Regions from separate parts of the Cupriavidus sp. SK-3 genome, predicted to be linked through region 2. Evidence: predicted binding sites of a transcription regulator. Region 2 holds the regulator's gene; each other region holds the start of a gene.

Region 1 (4,182 bases), on a different contig from region 2:
TCTGGCTGTCGTGCCGGGTGGCGCGCCGCTAGCAGGCGCAGAGCGAACTGAATCATGCCGAAGCCGCTTGCGCGTTGCAGCGCAAATTCCGCCAAGGCGGCGCGTTCACTGAACGCCCCTGGCCGGAGCGACGGCAGGCATCGGCCACGGTTTCTAAGCCGAAGCTATCTTAATGTGATTTAAAGATATCTATACATCGAAAAAATGTGGTGATTATGCCTCATTGAAACATCTCGTCACGCTCCATCCTGGCCCGCTTCGGTACCGATCGTGTTTCTTAGGAGTAGAATCCGACTCTTGTGTACTTTGTAGCATTCTTATAACAAATGAGCCCCCGTCCTTCGCGCATGGCGTGCATTGACGCTCTCAAGGCGATCAGTTCCCAACTGATCGTGCTGCACCATCTTGCGTTCTACGGCCCCATGTCCGATGCGGCGCACGTGCTGGCTCCCGACCTCCTTGACTGGTTCTCGCAGTACGCGCGCATCGCCGTTCAGGCTTTTCTCGTCATCAGCGGCTTCCTGGCGGCGCGTAGCCTGGCGCCGGGCGGGCATCTGGTGGTACCGCATCCCTTGCAGGCGATCTGGCGCCGCTACCAGAAGCTGGTGGTGCCCTACAGCGTGGCCATCCTGATTGCGATTGCCGGTGCCGCCATTGCGCGCACCTGGATGCATCACGACTCCATTCCGTCGGCCCCCGACCTGCATCAGTTCCTGGCGCATGTGCTGCTGCTGCACAACGTGCTCGACTTCGACGCGTTGTCGGCTGGCGTCTGGTACGTGGCCATCGATCTGCAACTGTTCGTCTTGCTGATTGTTGCGCTGTGGGCGGCGCGCCGCTGCGCGCAATGGTTCGATGTCGGCGGCAGCCCGCTCGGGCCGCTGGCGGTGGCGGGGCTGGTCGTGGCTTCGCTGTTCTGGTTCAACCGGGATGCAGCCTGGGATATCTGGGCGATTTACTTCTTCGGCGCCTATGGCATGGGCACGCTGGCGTTCTGGGCTTCCGCACCGGAGCGTTCGCCGGTTGCGTTGCTGGTGCTGGGCGCGGTGGTGCTGGCGGCACTGATCGTGGACTTCCGTCTGCGCATTGCCGTGGCGCTATCCATCGCCCTGCTGCTGGCCGTTGCGCGGCGCGGAGGGTGGCTGGATCGCTGGCCGCAGGCCCCGAGCCTGGCATTTTTCGGGCGCATTTCCTACTCGGTCTTCCTGGTGCATTTCCCGGTATGCCTGGTCGTGAACGCGGTGGTATTCCACGTTGCACCGAATCGGCCACTGCTCAATGCACTGGGCATGATACTGGCCTGGCTGTTGAGCAACGTTGCCGGCACCGTGTTCCACCGTTACGTGGAGAGTACCGACCCGCTGCGCGCATTGCGCACGGCTTTGTGGCCGGCGCGCGCGGAGCCGGCCCAGCGGCAGCAGGGCGGGCAGCATCGGTCGACCTGACCCCTCGCGATCACAGTCTAGCGGCACCCCGCCCCAGCGGCCGGGTGCCGCTTTTCTTTTGCATGGTGCCTGTGCACCATGAACTGGCCAGCGGAGCGGCGCGCGCACGCGGACGGTGCGGCACGCCATCGTGCGGCATGCAACACAGGGTAGAAACTAGCATTGGGATATGGCACGAAGGTTGCCTACTATGGAATTGCAAACCTGACCGTTTGGTCAGGATTCCTGTTCCGAGGCAGCCATGTCCGACCATATTGTCCTGACTTCGCACGCTCGCCGCGACAAGCCGGCCGAACCCATCCACTGGGGGGCCGCCACGGCGGCGGAGCGCGGACCCGTGATCGCCAGCGTGACCAATCCGGCCCAACGCAATGTCATTGGCACCCACTCCGGCGCCTATGCGGTGTATCGGGCGCTGGCGGTGGCCTCCGGCAAGTTGCAGCGGGATCATCGCGCCGATCTCACCGATACCTCTCCGGCGGAAATCGTCGGGCCCCATCCGCAATGGAGCGACCCGGACAAGATCGTTTCCCTGGATCCTTGGGGCCATCTGGTCTCGACTGCCTTTGCAGACCGCATCGCGGCGGGTATCGATATCCGGCCGACGATCGCCATTACGCGGGCACACATCAATATGCCGGAACTGACGGGAGCCATTGCAGCCGGCCGCCTCACGCCTGACGGCCAGATCCTGCACGCCAATGGCGACGTGCGTGTCACCAAGGCAGCAATCGACCCGGTCTGGTACCTGCCGGCGCTGGCGCGCCGTTTCGAGATCAAGGAGAGCATGCTGCGCCGCAGCCTGTTCGAGCAGACCGGCGGCATGTTCCCCGAACTGGTGACGCGGCCTGACCTGAAGGTGTTCCTGCCGCCGATCGGCGGCATGACCCTGTACTTTTTCGGCGATGTGGGCAAGCTCGGCAAGCCCGAGACCAGGGTGGCCTGCCGCGTGCACGACGAGTGCAACGGCTCGGACGTATTCGGCTCCGATATCTGTACCTGCCGGCCCTACCTGGCGCACGGCATCGAGGTTTGCATCGAGATGGCGCAGCAGGGCGGGGTTGGCCTGGTGGTCTATAACCGCAAGGAGGGCCGGGCACTGGGCGAAGTGACCAAGTTCCTGGTCTATAACGCCCGCAAACGCCAGGTCGGCGGCGACCGGGCCGAGACGTATTTCGCGCGTACGGAGTGCGTGGCCGGCGTGCAGGACATGCGCTTCCAGGAACTCATGCCCGATGTATTTCACTGGCTTGGCATCAAGCGTATCGATCGCTGGGCTTCGATGAGTAATATGAAGCACGGGGCGCTGACCGCTCAGGGTATCGAGGTGGTCGAACAGGTAGCGATTCCCGATGCACTGATCCCGGCCGATGCCCGAGTGGAAATCGATGCCAAGGTGGCGGCTGGCTATTTCACGAGCTATACCCCGCCCGGTGCCGAGGAACTCGCGCTGGCCAAGGGTAGAGGACTGGACGAATGAACGAGATACCCGAAGCGGGCGGCCCGCAGGGCTCCCCCAGTGCGTTCACGAATGACGCGGATGGCCGCGGCGGATGGGCCTGTCCCGTGCCGCCTGACCATCCGGCCGCGGCGCTGCTGACCGGCCTGGCGGTACGCACCCGATGCGCCGCCGTGACGGACCATGTGGCGGCAGGCGCGTCAGAACTGTTCACGTGGCACCCGGAACGGATTCCGGCGGTGGCCGATTATGTGGCGACCACCATCCGGGAACGTTATCCGGACCTGAACGTGCCGTACCACAGCCGCTGGCGCCACTTTGAAAGCGGCGGTCACGGCGAGAGGCTGGACCGCTGGCAGATCCTGTGCGAACGCGGCGGGCTTTCCGGCGAGGCTGACCGCGAGGAGCGCGCCCGCATCGGCATCGATCTGGTGATTCCCAGCGTGTTACTGGACGCCGGCGCAGGCCCCGACTGGCGCTACCGCGATCCGGCCAGCGACCTGCTGCTGACCCGTTCCGAGGGGCTTGGCGTAGCCAGCTTCGACTTGTTCGCGCGCGGTGGTTTTTCCGCCCAGCCGGGCCAGCCGCTGCGCTCCGATGCCGAGCGGCTGATGCGGATCGATGCGCCTTCCATCGCGACCGCCTTCCAGGTGGCACAGCATAATCGGCTGGTTGGCCTGGACGGCCGTGCCGGCCTGCTTCGCCGGTTGGGCGAAGTGGCGCAGGCCACGCCGGCCGTGTTCGGCACGCCTGCGCGTCTGGGCAACCTGTATGACTACCTCAAGGCACATGCCGTCGACGGCCGGATCGAGGCCGGCTTTGTGCTGACCACGCTGCTGGTAGCGCTCGGGCCCGTGTGGCCGGGGCGCGTCAGCCTCGGTGGCATATCGCTGGGGGACTGCTGGCCACATCCGGCCTGTGCCGACGGGCTGGTGCCTTTCCACAAGCTGACGCAGTGGCTGACGTACTCGCTGCTGGAGCCGCTCGAAGATGCCGGCCTGGCCGTGACCGGGCTGGAGGCGCTGACGGGCTTGCCGGAATACCGCAATGGTGGCCTGCTGTTCGATTTCGAACTGATGGTGCCGCGCGATCCCGGATTTGCAGCCTTGGCGCATACCGTCGATGAGCCGGTTATCGTGGAGTGGCGTGCCCTTACGGTGACGGGGCTGGACCTTGTGGCCGCGTCGGTGCGCGAGGCGCTTGGCCTGTCGGCCGCGGCGTTCCCGCTTGCCCGCGTGCTGGAAGGCGGCACCTGGGCCGCGGGACGGCGCATTGCCG
Region 2 (4,182 bases):
GCGCAGTTCCAGGTCGGGCGGCGGCTCCATGCCGTCGGCAATCACCAGGAAGGGCGGTTCCAGCAGGATCAGCTCACCCATCTGGCGCTTGCGCATCTCGTCGTCGAGACGCTGGTAATAGGTGATCTCGGGCTTGCCCAGGACCTGGATCCGGTTCGGGTGGATCAGGTTCAAGTGGCCGACGAGATCGGCCGCGGAAGTGGCTTCACGCGCGAACTCGACATCGAACGCCCGGTCGGCGCCTTCCAGGCCGGCTACCCAGGAGAGTTTGATATCGGCTGCGTTGTCGTCGAAGATCGACTGCGAGGTGACGCCAGTGAGTTCCATGCGGGTGCTTTCAGGAGCGAGCTTTCAGACAGCGGGGACAATTGCCCTGCTCGCCTGCGTAAAGATCGCCGAGGCCGGTCAGGGGTGCCATTGTGTCAGCAACTGGTGCACGTCATCGGGGGTGGGCAGGGTAGCCAGTCCTTCGCGCATCTCGCGGTCGGACAGCAACTGGGCGATCTCCGAGAGAATCTCCAGATGTTGCTGGGTGGCCTGCTCGGGCACCAGCAGGAAGATCAGCAGCGCAACCGGCTTGCCGTCGGGAGATTCGAAGGGGATCGGCTCGGCCAGGCGCATGAAGGCGGCAAGTGGCTGCTTCAGTCCCTTGATGCGGCCATGCGGAATGGCAACCCCGGCGCCAAGACCAGTGGACCCCAGCGATTCGCGGGCGAACAGGTTGTCGGTCACGGTAGCGCGCGCCACGCCATGGTTGTTCTCGAAGAGGAGCCCGGCCTGTTCGAACACGCGCTTCTTGCTGGTGACGCTGACGTCGAGGTTGATGTTGCCGGGTGGCAGCAATTTAGCCAAACGATTCATGTGGAATGCGCAGGGTTTTCTAGTAAGCAGGCCCGGGGCCGGGAGGCGTCGCGCCGGGCAAAAAAGAAGAAAAAACCAAGGTCCGAAGTTTCACCGGGTGTCCCCCTGCCGGTGTCGGGCGTCTGGCCATTATAGAGCAGGCCCGCCCCCACCTTGTGCATTGCAATACCCGATGCGCGGAAGCGGTGCCGCGTGCACGGAAAAATCGTTGAGCTCGAGAACTATGTATTGCACAGCATACACCGGTCCATATGCATTGCGGAATCCCCCGCGTGGTCCCGGATGAGCGCCAGGAACGAAAAAGCCGCGCTATGGGCGCGGCTTGATTCCGGTTTCAAGGGAGTGACACCGGCGGCCCGGTCTGTGGGCCACCAGGCACGGTCATTGCTGCATCTGCGATGCGGCCATCTGATACTTGACCGCTTCGCGGTCGTGGCTTTGCACGCGATCCTTATGGCGAATCACCTGCCGGTCGAGCTTGTCGACGAGCGCGTCGATAGCGGCATACAGGTCTTCATGATGCGCTTCGACAAAGATGTCCTTGCCCTTGAGATGTAGATTGATTTCCGCGTACTGCCGCCGGTCCTTTTCTTTTGTATTGTCGACAGAGAGCAGCACACTTACGCCAATGACTTGATCAAAATGCCTGACGATACGCTCCAGTTTCGTTTCCACGTACTCACGCAGCGGGGGCGTGATGTCCAAGTGGTGTCCACTGATCTTGAAGTTCATAGCGTTTCTCCTTCTGAAAGAGTTGCACCAGGCAGGCGATGCAACTCGGCTACAAAGTCTTGCGGAGAGTAACTGCCGGAATCTTGAGCGCTTCGCGGTATTTGGCAACGGTGCGCCGTGCCACTACGAAGCCTTGCTCGCCGAGCAATTCGGCAATCCGGCTGTCGGACAAGGGATTCCTGGCGTCTTCGGCTCCTATCAGTTGCTTGATCAACGCACGAATTGCCGTTGACGAGGCCGCGCCGCCGGTTTCTGTGGATACGTGACTGCCGAAGAAATACTTCAGCTCGAAAGTCCCCATCGGCGTTGCCATATATTTATTGGTAGTCACCCGAGAGATGGTGGACTCGTGTAAACCCAGTGTATCGGCAATCTCCCGCAAAACCAAGGGGCGCATCGCAATTTCACCGTGGGTGAAGAAGTTCTTTTGACGTTCGACAATAGCTTGTGCAACGCGCAATATCGTGTCGAACCTTTGCTGGATATTCTTAATCAACCAGCGTGCTTCCTGCAGTTTTTGCTGCAGTCCCGCAGCACCCGCATCGCCTTTTGCACCGCGCAATATCTGCGCGTACATGTCGTTGATACGTAGCCGCGGCATCACATCCGGATTGAGTTGCGCGATCCAGCCGCCATTCAGTTTTCGGACAAAAACATCGGGCACGACGAAGTCGGCTTCGGGACGGCTGTACGCATGGCCCGGATAAGGTGCCAGCGAGCGGATCAGTTCATGCGCCGACTTCAGTTCCGGCTCGTCCACCTGCAGCGCTTTTTTCAGGCGCGTGTAGTCGCGTACCGCGAGCAGTTCCAGGTGATTGGTGACAATGGTCAGCGCCAGGTCGCGCTGCGGATGCTTGATGCGACGCAATTGCAGCGCCAGGCATTCGGCCGCATTGCGTGCGCCGACACCAGGCGGATCGAAGCTCTGCAGCAGCGTAAGGACGGCCTGGATCTCGTCGACCTCGAATTCAAGTTCCTCCGGCAGTTCGCTGCAGATTTCCTCGAGCGAGGCGCTCAGGTAGCCGTCGTCGTCCAGCGACTCGACCAGGAAGATGGCCAGCCCCTTGTCGCGCAACGAAATTTTCAGCGGCGCGAGCTGTTCCATCAGATGTTCGCGCAGCGTGGGTTCGGCGTCGCGCAGCTGCATCGGGGTCTTTTCGTCGTCGTCGCCTTGCGGGCGGCGGGCGAAGTCGTCGAGGCTCCAGTCGTTGCCGTAGTCCTCGTTGCTGTCGGAATAGCTGTCTTCGGCCTCGGGCGCGCCGTCGGGGCGGTTCTCGCTGGTGCCCTGGCCGTCGGCGGGCGCCGGCGCGGGAGCGCTCTGCATGTTGACCGAGCCGTCGGCGGCAACGCGCAACGGGCTGTCGAGCCAGTCGTTCTCGCGTTCGAGCAAAGGGTTCTCGGTCAGCGCCTGTTCCACTTCCTGCTGCAGTTCGAGCGTGGACAGTTGCAGCAGCCGGATCGACTGCTGGAGTTGCGGCGTAAGCGCGAGATGCTGCGAGAGGCGGAGCTGTAGCGACGGTTTCATGCGACCTATTTTATGCCCAACTTCCGCGCCGTTGGAACGGAAATTGCTATCGCTGATGACGCCGTGATCGTTGCAGGATAAAAGGCGGCACCGGCGCCACCTGGGCACAAGGTCGCCGCAGCTGCCAGCTGCCAGCTGCCGCGTGCTGTGGCGCGCCGCGTTACATGCGGAAATTCTCGCCCAGGTAGACCTTGCGCACCGACTCGTTGGCGATGATGTCTTCAGGCCGGCCAGAGGCCAGCACGGCGCCTTCGCTGATGATGTAGGCGTGATCGCAGATGCCCAGCGTCTCGCGCACGTTGTGGTCGGTGATCAGCACGCCGATATTGCGCGCCTTGAGGAAGCTGACGATGCGCTGGATCTCGCCCACCGCGATCGGGTCGACGCCGGCGAAGGGCTCGTCGAGCAGGATGAAGCGTGGTGCCGAGGCCAGGGCGCGGGCGATTTCCACGCGGCGGCGTTCGCCGCCTGACAGCGAAAGCGCCGGATTGTCGCGCAGGTGGGCAATCTGGAGGTCATCGAGCAGCGTGTCCAGCCGGCGCTCGATCTCGGCCTTGCCAAGTGGCTTGCCGTCCTGGATCTGCAATTCCAGCACCGCGCGGATGTTCTCCTGCACATTCAGCTTGCGGAACACCGAAGCTTCCTGCGGCAGGTAGGACAGGCCCATGCGCGCCCGTTCGTGAATGGCCAGGCCGCTGATGTGCTTGTCGTCGAGCACGATGTCGCCCTCGTCCAGCGCCACCAGTCCCACGATCATGTAGAAGGAGGTGGTCTTCCCCGCGCCGTTGGGCCCCAGCAGTCCGACCACCTCGCCGCTCTTTACGTCGAGGGACACATCCTTGACCACCGTGCGCGAGCCGTAGCGCTTTTTCAGGTGGCGCACGACCAGCGTGCTGCTGTCCTTCAGGGTGGCGGGCTGGGAGGGTGCGGTTTGGGTAACGGTCATGAAGGCTGAATCCGTGGGTCGGGCGACGCGGCGGCGTCAGGGATTGACGGGGGCGGGCGCAGGCTTGAGCGGCAGCGGGGCGCCGGCGGCGCCGCTGGCGGGCTGCTCCTGGCGCGGC
Region 3 (4,182 bases), on a different contig from region 2:
TCTGCGCGCCGAACAGCGTGCGCACCGCCTGCATCAGCAGCAGGCTCACGCCAAACGTCGCCAGCAGCGTTTCCAGCGGACGGCCATAGAGATGGCGCAGCACCAGCCGCTCCAGCACGAAGCCAACCACGGCCGATGCCAGGAACGATGCGGGCAGCGCAAACAGCAGGTACCAGTCGAAGGCACCGGCAAAATGCGCGCGGAATACGCCTTGCACCAAATACGTGGCGTACGCGCCGATCATCAGGAATTCGCCGTGCGCCATATTGATGACGCCGATCAGGCCATAGGTGATGGCCAGCCCCAGCGCGGCCAGCAGCAGCACGCTGCCCAGGCTCAGGCCGGCGAAGAGGTTGCCGATGAGTTCGGCGCGGCGCTGGTCGCCACGCAGGACGTCGAGCGCCTGCTGGGCGGCGCCACGCAGTTCGGCGTCGGGCTCGCGGTATTTGCCGGCTTCGTCGCGCTCCAGCAGTGGCTGCAGCTTCTGCCGGCTTTGCGGATTGCTGTCGCGGCCAAGAATACGGATGGCTTCCAGCCGCTCGTCGCGATTGCCTTCGGCCAGCACGATATTGGCCCAGATCACATCGAGCTTGGCGCGCAGGCCGGCATCGGCCTCGGCCTTGCGCGCGGCTTCCACCACCGGGCGCGAGGCGCTGCCGGGCTGGTCCAGCAGCGTGTTGACGGCCTGCGTGCGCACCGCCGCATCGGGCGATTGCAGCAGCGTGCTGCTGGCGGCACTGTCCACCATCGCGCGCAGGCTGTTGTTGAGGGTCAGCGCCTCAAGCACATCGGGCTTGACCGCGACCGGCTTGCCGCTGATGGCGTCCACCAGCTTGTCGCCATCCTGGCGCACCATGCCGACACCGGGCGCGTATTGCAGCGTATCGTCCTGCAGCGCCTTGAGAATGGGACCCGCCTCCGCCACCGGCGCCTTGGTGAGCGCGGTGATGGCGGCAGTCTTGGCATCGAAGTCGTCTTCGGCCAGTGGCTTCAGGTCAGCCTGCGTCAGCGGCGCGGCCCACAGCGGGCACGCGGCGAGCAGCAGCAACGCCGCCAGCATGGCGCGCAACCGTGAAGCGAAAGAGAACGATAAGGGTCGGTGCATGAGGTTTGCGATCGCGCGCAGGAAGCGCGCGACCACCTTGGTCGGCGTGACGGGTTTTGCTTTGCGCCGCGGCCCTGAAGCGGCCCGCGGCAGTGAAACAAAGTTGGTTTGCTCCCCTCTCCCGCGGGCGGGGAGCAAACACCGGACAGCTTGCGGGCGCAGTCTTCTCAACGCAGGCCCGCCTGCCGTCTTACATCACCTTGTCCGGCTTGGCTTCGTTACCCGCGATGAACGGGCTCCACGGCTGCGCGCGCACGGCCTTCGGCGTCTTCCACACCACCGTGAACTGGCCATCGCCCTTGACCTCGCCGATCATCACCGGCTTGTACAGATGATGGTTCTCGCCCATGGTCAGGGTGAAGCCGTCCGGCGCCTTGAAGGTCTGGCCATACATCGCGGCGCGTACCTTGTCGGTATCGGTGGTGCCGGCCTTCTTCACCGCTTGCGCCCACATATGGATGCCCACGTAGGTGGCTTCCATCGGGTCGTTCGTCACGCGCTTGTCGCCGCCCGGCAGGTTGTTGGCCTTGACCCATGCCGCCCATTGCTTCTTGAAGGCTTCGTTTTCCGGGTTCTTGACCGACATGAAGTAGTTCCATGCGGCCAGGTGGCCCACCAGCGGCTTGGTGTCGATGCCGCGCAGCTCTTCCTCGCCGACGGAGAACGCCACCACCGGCACATCCTTGGCCTTCAGGCCGGCGTTACCCAGTTCCTTGTAGAAAGGCACGTTGGAGTCGCCGTTGATGGTGGAGATCACCGCGGTCTTGCCGCCTTGCGAGAACTTCTTGATATTGGCGACGATGGTCTGGTAATCGCTGTGGCCAAACGGCGTGTAGACCTCTTCGATATCCTTGTCCGCCACGCCCTTGCTCTTCAGGAAGGCGCGCAGGATCTTGTTGGTGGTTCGCGGGTAGACGTAGTCGGTGCCCAGCAGGAAGAAGCGCTTGGCGCCGCCGCCTTCCTTGCTCATCAGGTACTCCACGGCGGGAATGGCCTGCTGGTTGGGTGCGGCGCCGGTATAGAAGACGTTCTTGGACATCTCCTCGCCTTCATACTGCACCGGGTAGAACAGCAGCGAGTTCAGCTCTTCATAGACGGGCAGCACCGACTTGCGCGAAACCGAGGTCCAGCAGCCGAAGGTGACGGCCACCTTGTCCTTGGTGACCAGCTGGCGCGCCTTCTCGGCGAACAACGGCCAGTTGGAAGCGGGATCGACCACGACCGGCTCAAGCTTGCGGCCAAGCACGCCGCCGCTCTTGTTGATCTCATCGATGGTCATCAATGCCACGTCCTTGAGCGAAGTCTCGGAAATGGCCATGGTGCCGGACAGCGAATGCAGGATACCGACCTTGATCGGTTCCTTGGACTGCGCCAATGCCAGCGGGCTGACACCTGCCGTTGCGAAGAATGCCGCGGCGGCTACCGCCGACAGCTTCAGCATGTCACGTCTTTTCATTGCAGCTCCCAGATTGTCGTGTTGGATAAGGAACAACGCACCCCGGGTACACCTTCTGCAACTAGCATGCCATGGCATACAAGCTTGTATACATGGCTGCACACACCGCCTGGCGAGCCTCCGGCGGCGGCCACGCGCAATGCCGCACCACGATAGTGCGGATACGTCACGCACCAAGCCAGTGCGGCGTCAGCGCCTGAATCAGATTGGGGCATCTGCCGGCGCGCATGCTGCAGCGTGACTTGCCCGAATCCGGAATCGGCTCTATGGTGGCCGTTCGCTTGCGCGCCATGCCCTTGCCGCATATTGCGCAGACAAGCAGAAAACAGCACGACGGAGACAACCCATTGAACGCGTCAGCGGCGCCAGGGAACCAGATCGTCATCATCGGCGCGGGTGTGGCCGGCATGTGCACGGGCATCCGGCTCAGGCAAGCCGGCATCGATACCTTCGTCGTCTTCGGGAATGCCGGCACGGTGGGCGGCAGCTGGCGCGACAGCACCGGTCCGGGCCGCGGCTGCGACATTCCCCCCCGCCTGCACCGCTTCTCCTTCGCACCAAAGCCTGGACTGGTCCAGCGCAGACTTGCCACAGTCGGAAATCCCCGAGCGCTTCGGCCCGCTCGGGCACGTCCGCTACGGCACTGATCGCGCAGCACCTGGATTGAACGGAACCATCAAGCGGGCTTTTTGAACATCCCATCGCAACCAGCAACGCCTCCAGGCAAACCGATGACCACACTTCCGTCATACCAGCCACGCAGCGCCTGGGCCATGGCCTCGATGCTGACCTGGCTTTCGCTGATCAACTTCCTCGACAAGATCGTGCTGGGCATGGTGGCCGTGCCGCTGATGGCGGACCTGAAGCTGCCGCCGGCGGAGTTCGGCCTGATCGCCAGCAGCTTCTTCTGGCTGTTCTCGCTGTCCACCGTGCTGGTGGGATTTCTGTCCAATCGCGTGGCCACGCGCTGGCTGCTGCTGGCGATGGGCCTGTCGTGGGCCTTGCTGCAAATACCGCTGGCGCTGGCCACCTCGGCCATGACCATTCTCTTGTGCCGCATGCTGCTTGGCGCGGCCGAGGGCCCGGCCTTCCCGATCTCCGTGCATGCGTTATTCAAATGGTTTCCCGACCACAAGCGCAATCTGCCGGTGGCGGTGGTCAACCAGGGCGCGACGGCGGGCCTGCTGCTGGCGGGGTTGCTGATCCCGCTGGTGACGATACATTGGGGATGGCGCGCCAACTTCATGATCCTCGCCGCCATCGGCGCGGCATGGAGTGCGATGTGGCTCTGCGTGGGACGCGAGGGGCCGCTGGCGCAGGCGAGCGACCGGCGCCCCGGCGCCGCGGCCATGCCCGTGCGTCTGCCCTATCGCCGCATCTTCCGCGACCCGACCGTGCTTTCCTGCCTGGCCATTGGCTTCTGCGCGTACTGGGCGCTGGCGCTGGGGCTGACCTGGCTGCCGGCCTACCTGGAGAAGGGCCTCGGCTTCGACCCGGTCACCACCGGGCGCTGGTATGCGGCCATTGTGGCCTCCGCCATGCCTGTCACGCTGATCCTTAGCTGGCTGTCGCAGCGCATGTTGCGCGGCGGCGCGTCGTCGCGGCTGGCGCGCGGCGTGAT
Region 4 (4,182 bases), on a different contig from region 2:
TCTTGGGCAACCCCGGCCACGGAGACGGCTTGAACTCCGCCTTACCATCTTTGGTGTCGAACTTACCGTCGGTGTACAGCATCTCAGTGCCAATCAACTTGCCGTTTGTGTACTCCTTGATAGGTAGTTGAACGCCGTTGTTCCCCATGGCGTGCAACCGTTCATACGTGGCAAGATTACCGGTAGGACCGCCTTGGCTGTCGATAGGCCCGACGCCCGGCTGCCCGACTTGGCGGAAGCCGTCGTTGAAGGCATCTTCCTCCGATTTCCAGGCAAAGCCCTCGTACCGCTTCGCCATCGTCGCGTTGCCTTCCTTCTCATACATCGCTTTCAGCGTGTTTGCGATGCGCGCCGCGATAAGGCAGTCTGGGATGGCTGAGCCCGGAGGGTCCATGAACCGCTCTGACAGGCGCATGCGGCGCTCGCCGTTCATGGACGTGAGGTTCATCTCACCAGGGTGGGTCGCCGGCAGCATGATGTGCGCGGCCTCCGCTAGCTTAGTCGGGTACAGATTGATGCTGGTCACGAACAAGCCACCTTTCCGGGTCGCTTCATAGATGACGTCTGCCATCTGGTCTGGCGTAGCGCCGCGCGTCTTCGCCATCGCCTCCTTCACCATTTGCGACCGACGGAACACTGCCTCGCGAAGTGCTTGAGCGTTATTGCTGGTCTGGAAGTTGTTGCACCCCCACCAGGTCATCATGCGACCTTTGCCCTTGATGAGCTCCTGGTCGATGTAAATCTTGCCCTTACCCGGATAGGGCGGTCGCGTGTAACCCTCTTGGTGGCCGCCCATCCGGACGACGCCGGTACCACGGCGACCCACATTATGGGTCGCCAAAACCAGGTCGACCAATGCCGATTGGATGAGGTAATTGTCGTTGCCCCAGATGATGCCCTTCTCGTAGGCGTGCATGGTCCGTGGCATCTGGCCTGAGGCCTTCGGCTTGTAGGCCCATTCGGCCGCTTTCGCGAGCGTGTCTGCGGATACGCCGGTGATGCGGGCGGTCTCGTCCAGGGAAAGGCGGTTCGCCTTCACCACGTCGCTAAAGCCCTTCGTGTATTTGGCAATGAAGTCCTGGTCAATCCATCCCTTCTCAACGACGTAGGTGAAGAGGCCGTTGAACAACGCGATATCCGTCCCGGGTTGGATATCGAGGTGAATGACGTTCGGCTTTCCAGCTACCTGCTCTGCAATGGCTATCGTGGGGGTCCGCCGCGGGTCCACGACAATCAGCTTCGCCTTTTCGATGCTCTCGCCAGAGAAGCGCTGTTTCCGCTTGTCGATGGTGCGACCTTGGAGATTCGGAACCCAGTGGTTCAGGAAGTAGTTGGTCTGCGTTTCATAGGCATTGGTGCCGATGGCGACGATGACGTCGGCCAACTCTGCGTCTTCATACGAGTTGTTCAGTTCGCCAACGCCCATTTCCCGCGTCGCATGGCATTCGGAGTTGTAGGCTGGGCGATTGTGAATGCGGACCATCTGGGTCTGGATAGCGGAGAACATCAGTTTCCCCGTGCCCCAGGTATTTTCGAAGCCGCCGCCGGCGCCGCCATGGTCGAAGCACGAGAACACGACGCCGTCCGGGCCGTCCTTGTCGAGAACGCGCTTCATCACGCCAACGTACACAGCCAGAGCACTATCCCAGTCGGTGTCCATCCATTGGTCGGCCGCGTAAATCATCGGGCTGTGCAACCGGTCCCGGCCTATGCCGTCCGGCGTGTACATGTATGAGGCAAGCTTGCCGCCGCGCGTCGAACTGAGACCGCTGTTCACCGAGCAACCCTTGTCCGGAACAATCATGATGTTGTACCGCGTGCCGTCACGAGCCGTTATCACGTTGGTCATCGCCGGCGTCAGCGTTATCGTCAGCGGCGGGAGCTGCTTGCGGAAGTCTAGCCCTAGTGCGTTTTGATTGGGCGCCCGACCGCCCTCGGTACCCTCCGGCCACTTGTAAGTGTGATACCCACACCCCACGATGCAGAAGTGGCAGGTGAGGTTTGTCTTCTGCGCGTTCACAGGCGGCAGCGTGAGTCTGTCTTTAGCATTTGCCATGGTCCATCCCCTCTGTCGTCCTCGCCGCTACAGGATATTTGCCTGCCGGCCGTATATCAGGCCCTCGATGCCGACGGCCATGATGCTGCCAGTTTTTGCGTCGTAGCTGAGTTGTACGCGAGGCAGGTTCTCCGTGGCCTGGCCGCAAATCATCTGACCAGACTTCTCTGCATCGAACATGCTGAAGTGGCACGGGCATTTGAAGGACTTCGTCCCCGCGTCATAGGCGACAGGACAGCCCATATGTGTGCAGAGCGTGCTGAAAGCAACGATGTCTTTGTCCGGTCCGACACCGCCCGGTACAGCGGTTCCCATCTTGATGGCCGCACACGGAGAGGCGGCGTCTGGGTAGCTGAACGCGACAACCTGGTTGACTGGCATCCTGGCCGCTACGCCGACTGTACGAGACGGATAGGGAAGCACGGTTCTGCTGGTATCGACTGAAGGCGTGGCAGCCTCCGCGCTCGGCAGGTGGAAGCCACTTGCGCCAGCAGCGGCGCCGGCACCGCTGATTTTCAAGAACGTGCGTCTTGAGATACCTTCGGACATGGTCTTCCTCCACTCTGCTCTGGAAATTTGCTAACGTTGTGATGTGAAGCCTTAAGAGCATGGCAAAAGCCATGCCACACCGTGAGGGCATGGCTGCAGAAGGGATTGCGGGGCGGTCGCCCCGGGCGGACCTCATTTAGGTCACGTATCGGTAACTTGCTGCAATGCGAGGAGAGGAGCGGATGTTACGAAGCCGTAACCCTATTCGCCGCCTGGTTCTGCGGACTCTGGGCGTATGCGGCGTGGCACCGTTCTCGCTTGCTATCGGCCAAGCACAGTCCACGCTGCGCTTTGGCACAACGCCAGTCTTTCTCAACGACCATGTAGAAACCACGGCGAGGTGGCGCAGATACCTGGTCGATGCCACCGGAACGAATGTGCAGTTTGTTCAGCGCGGGAGTTACGGCGAAATCCTTGAGCTCCTGATGCGCAATGACCTTGATGCGGCGTGGGTGTGCGGCTACCCCTATGTCATCTCCAAGGCGAGGCTGGAATTGCTGGCAACTCCCATCTATCACGGCAAGCCGCTCTATCAGTCCTATCTCATCGTCCCGGCCGACGACGAGGCGACGCGTTCGATTGCGGACCTAAGGAACAGCATCTATGCGTTCAGCGACCCGCTGTCGAATAGCGGCTATCTAGTGCCGAAGTCCGAGTTGCTACGCTTAGGGACCACACCCGAGGCGTTCTTCCGGAAGGCATTCTTCACCTTCAGCCATCGGAAGGTCGTCGATGCGGTCAGGCTTGGCGTTGCGCGGGGCGGGTCAGTCGATGGCTATGTGTGGGATACCCTGGCGAAACAGCAGCCAGAATCCACCAAGGGGGTTCGGGTAGCGTGGCGTTCGCGCGAGTTCGGCTTCCCGCCTGTCGTTGTGCGCAAGACGCTCGACGGTCAACTTACGGCGACGCTACACCGCGCATTTGTCAACATGGCGCGGACTCATGCCGGACAGGACGTACTGACTCGGTTGAATCTGGATGGTTTTGGCGATGCACCAGACAGTACCTTTGATGGCATTGCGGCGATGGTTCGGCAGGTGGACGGTGTCAAGACATGACGCTATTCCGGGACCTGAGCTACCGCTATCGCATCCCACTCGCCATCACTGCCGTGATTGTTGCGACCGAATGCATGGTAACGATGACCTTGCTTTCACAGGGCCTCGCCGATGCGCGGCGTGACTTGCAGGCGGGGGCAGAAAATCTTGTGGCCGTTCTCTCCCGTTCCTTGCGAGAGCCGTTACTCCGGGACGATGTATGGCAGGCGTTTGAGGTCATTCGTACTCCCATCGAGACGCGTGATGAGAACAATGCGCTTGAGAGCATCACCGTGACCGATAACGGCGAACGCGTGCTTATCTCAACGGATACCAAGACCTTCCCCATGCTCGCGTCCATCGATTCTCTTCCGGAGAGTGCGCGGAAATTCCTGAAATCAGCCAGCGCCGCGAAGGGCTTCTCTTTCACTGGTGCAAAGTGGATGGGGGCGGAGAACGTAGTGGCGTCGGGGGATGTGCTTTCAGACGACGGTTCTTCACTAGGCAGAGTCGTCATTCAGTATGACGGCGAGAAGATAT

Evidence for each region. Region 2 encodes sigma-54, which starts transcription at its own class of promoters, with help from an activator protein. Its sites were predicted from a motif close to TGGCANGNAANCTGCTTT; they were not measured.
Region 1: a site for sigma-54 is predicted at 1,616-1,633, ahead of CF70_RS08345 (GTP cyclohydrolase II). Genes of this name have one in related genera too.
Region 3: a site for sigma-54 is predicted at 2,616-2,633, ahead of urtA (urea ABC transporter substrate-binding protein). Genes of this name have one in related genera too.
Region 4: a site for sigma-54 is predicted at 2,665-2,682, ahead of CF70_RS27065 (arsenate reductase (azurin) small subunit). Genes of this name have one in related genera too.

Annotation. Positions count from the first base shown of each region.
Region 1 is NZ_JFJV02000075.1:157,663-161,844, forward strand. Features, by position in the region: gene CF70_RS08335 (hypothetical protein) at 1-32, shown strand, start outside; gene CF70_RS08340 (acyltransferase family protein) at 327-1,445, shown strand; gene CF70_RS08345 (GTP cyclohydrolase II) at 1,687-2,925, shown strand; partial or broken gene CF70_RS08350 (URC4/urg3 family protein) at 2,922-4,182, shown strand, end outside.
Region 2 is NZ_JFJV02000205.1:13,098-17,279, forward strand. Features, by position in the region: gene hprK (HPr(Ser) kinase/phosphatase) at 1-327, opposite strand, end outside; gene ptsN (PTS IIA-like nitrogen regulatory protein PtsN) at 406-861, opposite strand; gene hpf (ribosome hibernation-promoting factor, HPF/YfiA family) at 1,243-1,593, opposite strand; gene CF70_RS19860 (RNA polymerase factor sigma-54) at 1,643-3,118, opposite strand; gene lptB (LPS export ABC transporter ATP-binding protein) at 3,279-4,064, opposite strand; gene lptA (lipopolysaccharide transport periplasmic protein LptA) at 4,101-4,182, opposite strand, start outside.
Region 3 is NZ_JFJV02000210.1:74,300-78,481, forward strand. Features, by position in the region: gene urtB (urea ABC transporter permease subunit UrtB) at 1-1,105, opposite strand, end outside; gene urtA (urea ABC transporter substrate-binding protein) at 1,296-2,561, opposite strand; gene CF70_RS38090 (hypothetical protein) at 2,728-3,087, opposite strand; gene CF70_RS39010 (hypothetical protein) at 3,002-3,208, shown strand; gene CF70_RS20415 (MFS transporter) at 3,293-4,182, shown strand, end outside.
Region 4 is NZ_JFJV02000257.1:6,498-10,679, reverse strand. Features, by position in the region: gene CF70_RS27070 (arsenate reductase (azurin) large subunit) at 1-2,056, opposite strand, end outside; gene CF70_RS27065 (arsenate reductase (azurin) small subunit) at 2,084-2,605, opposite strand; gene CF70_RS27060 (PhnD/SsuA/transferrin family substrate-binding protein) at 2,788-3,663, shown strand; gene CF70_RS27055 (sensor histidine kinase) at 3,660-4,182, shown strand, end outside.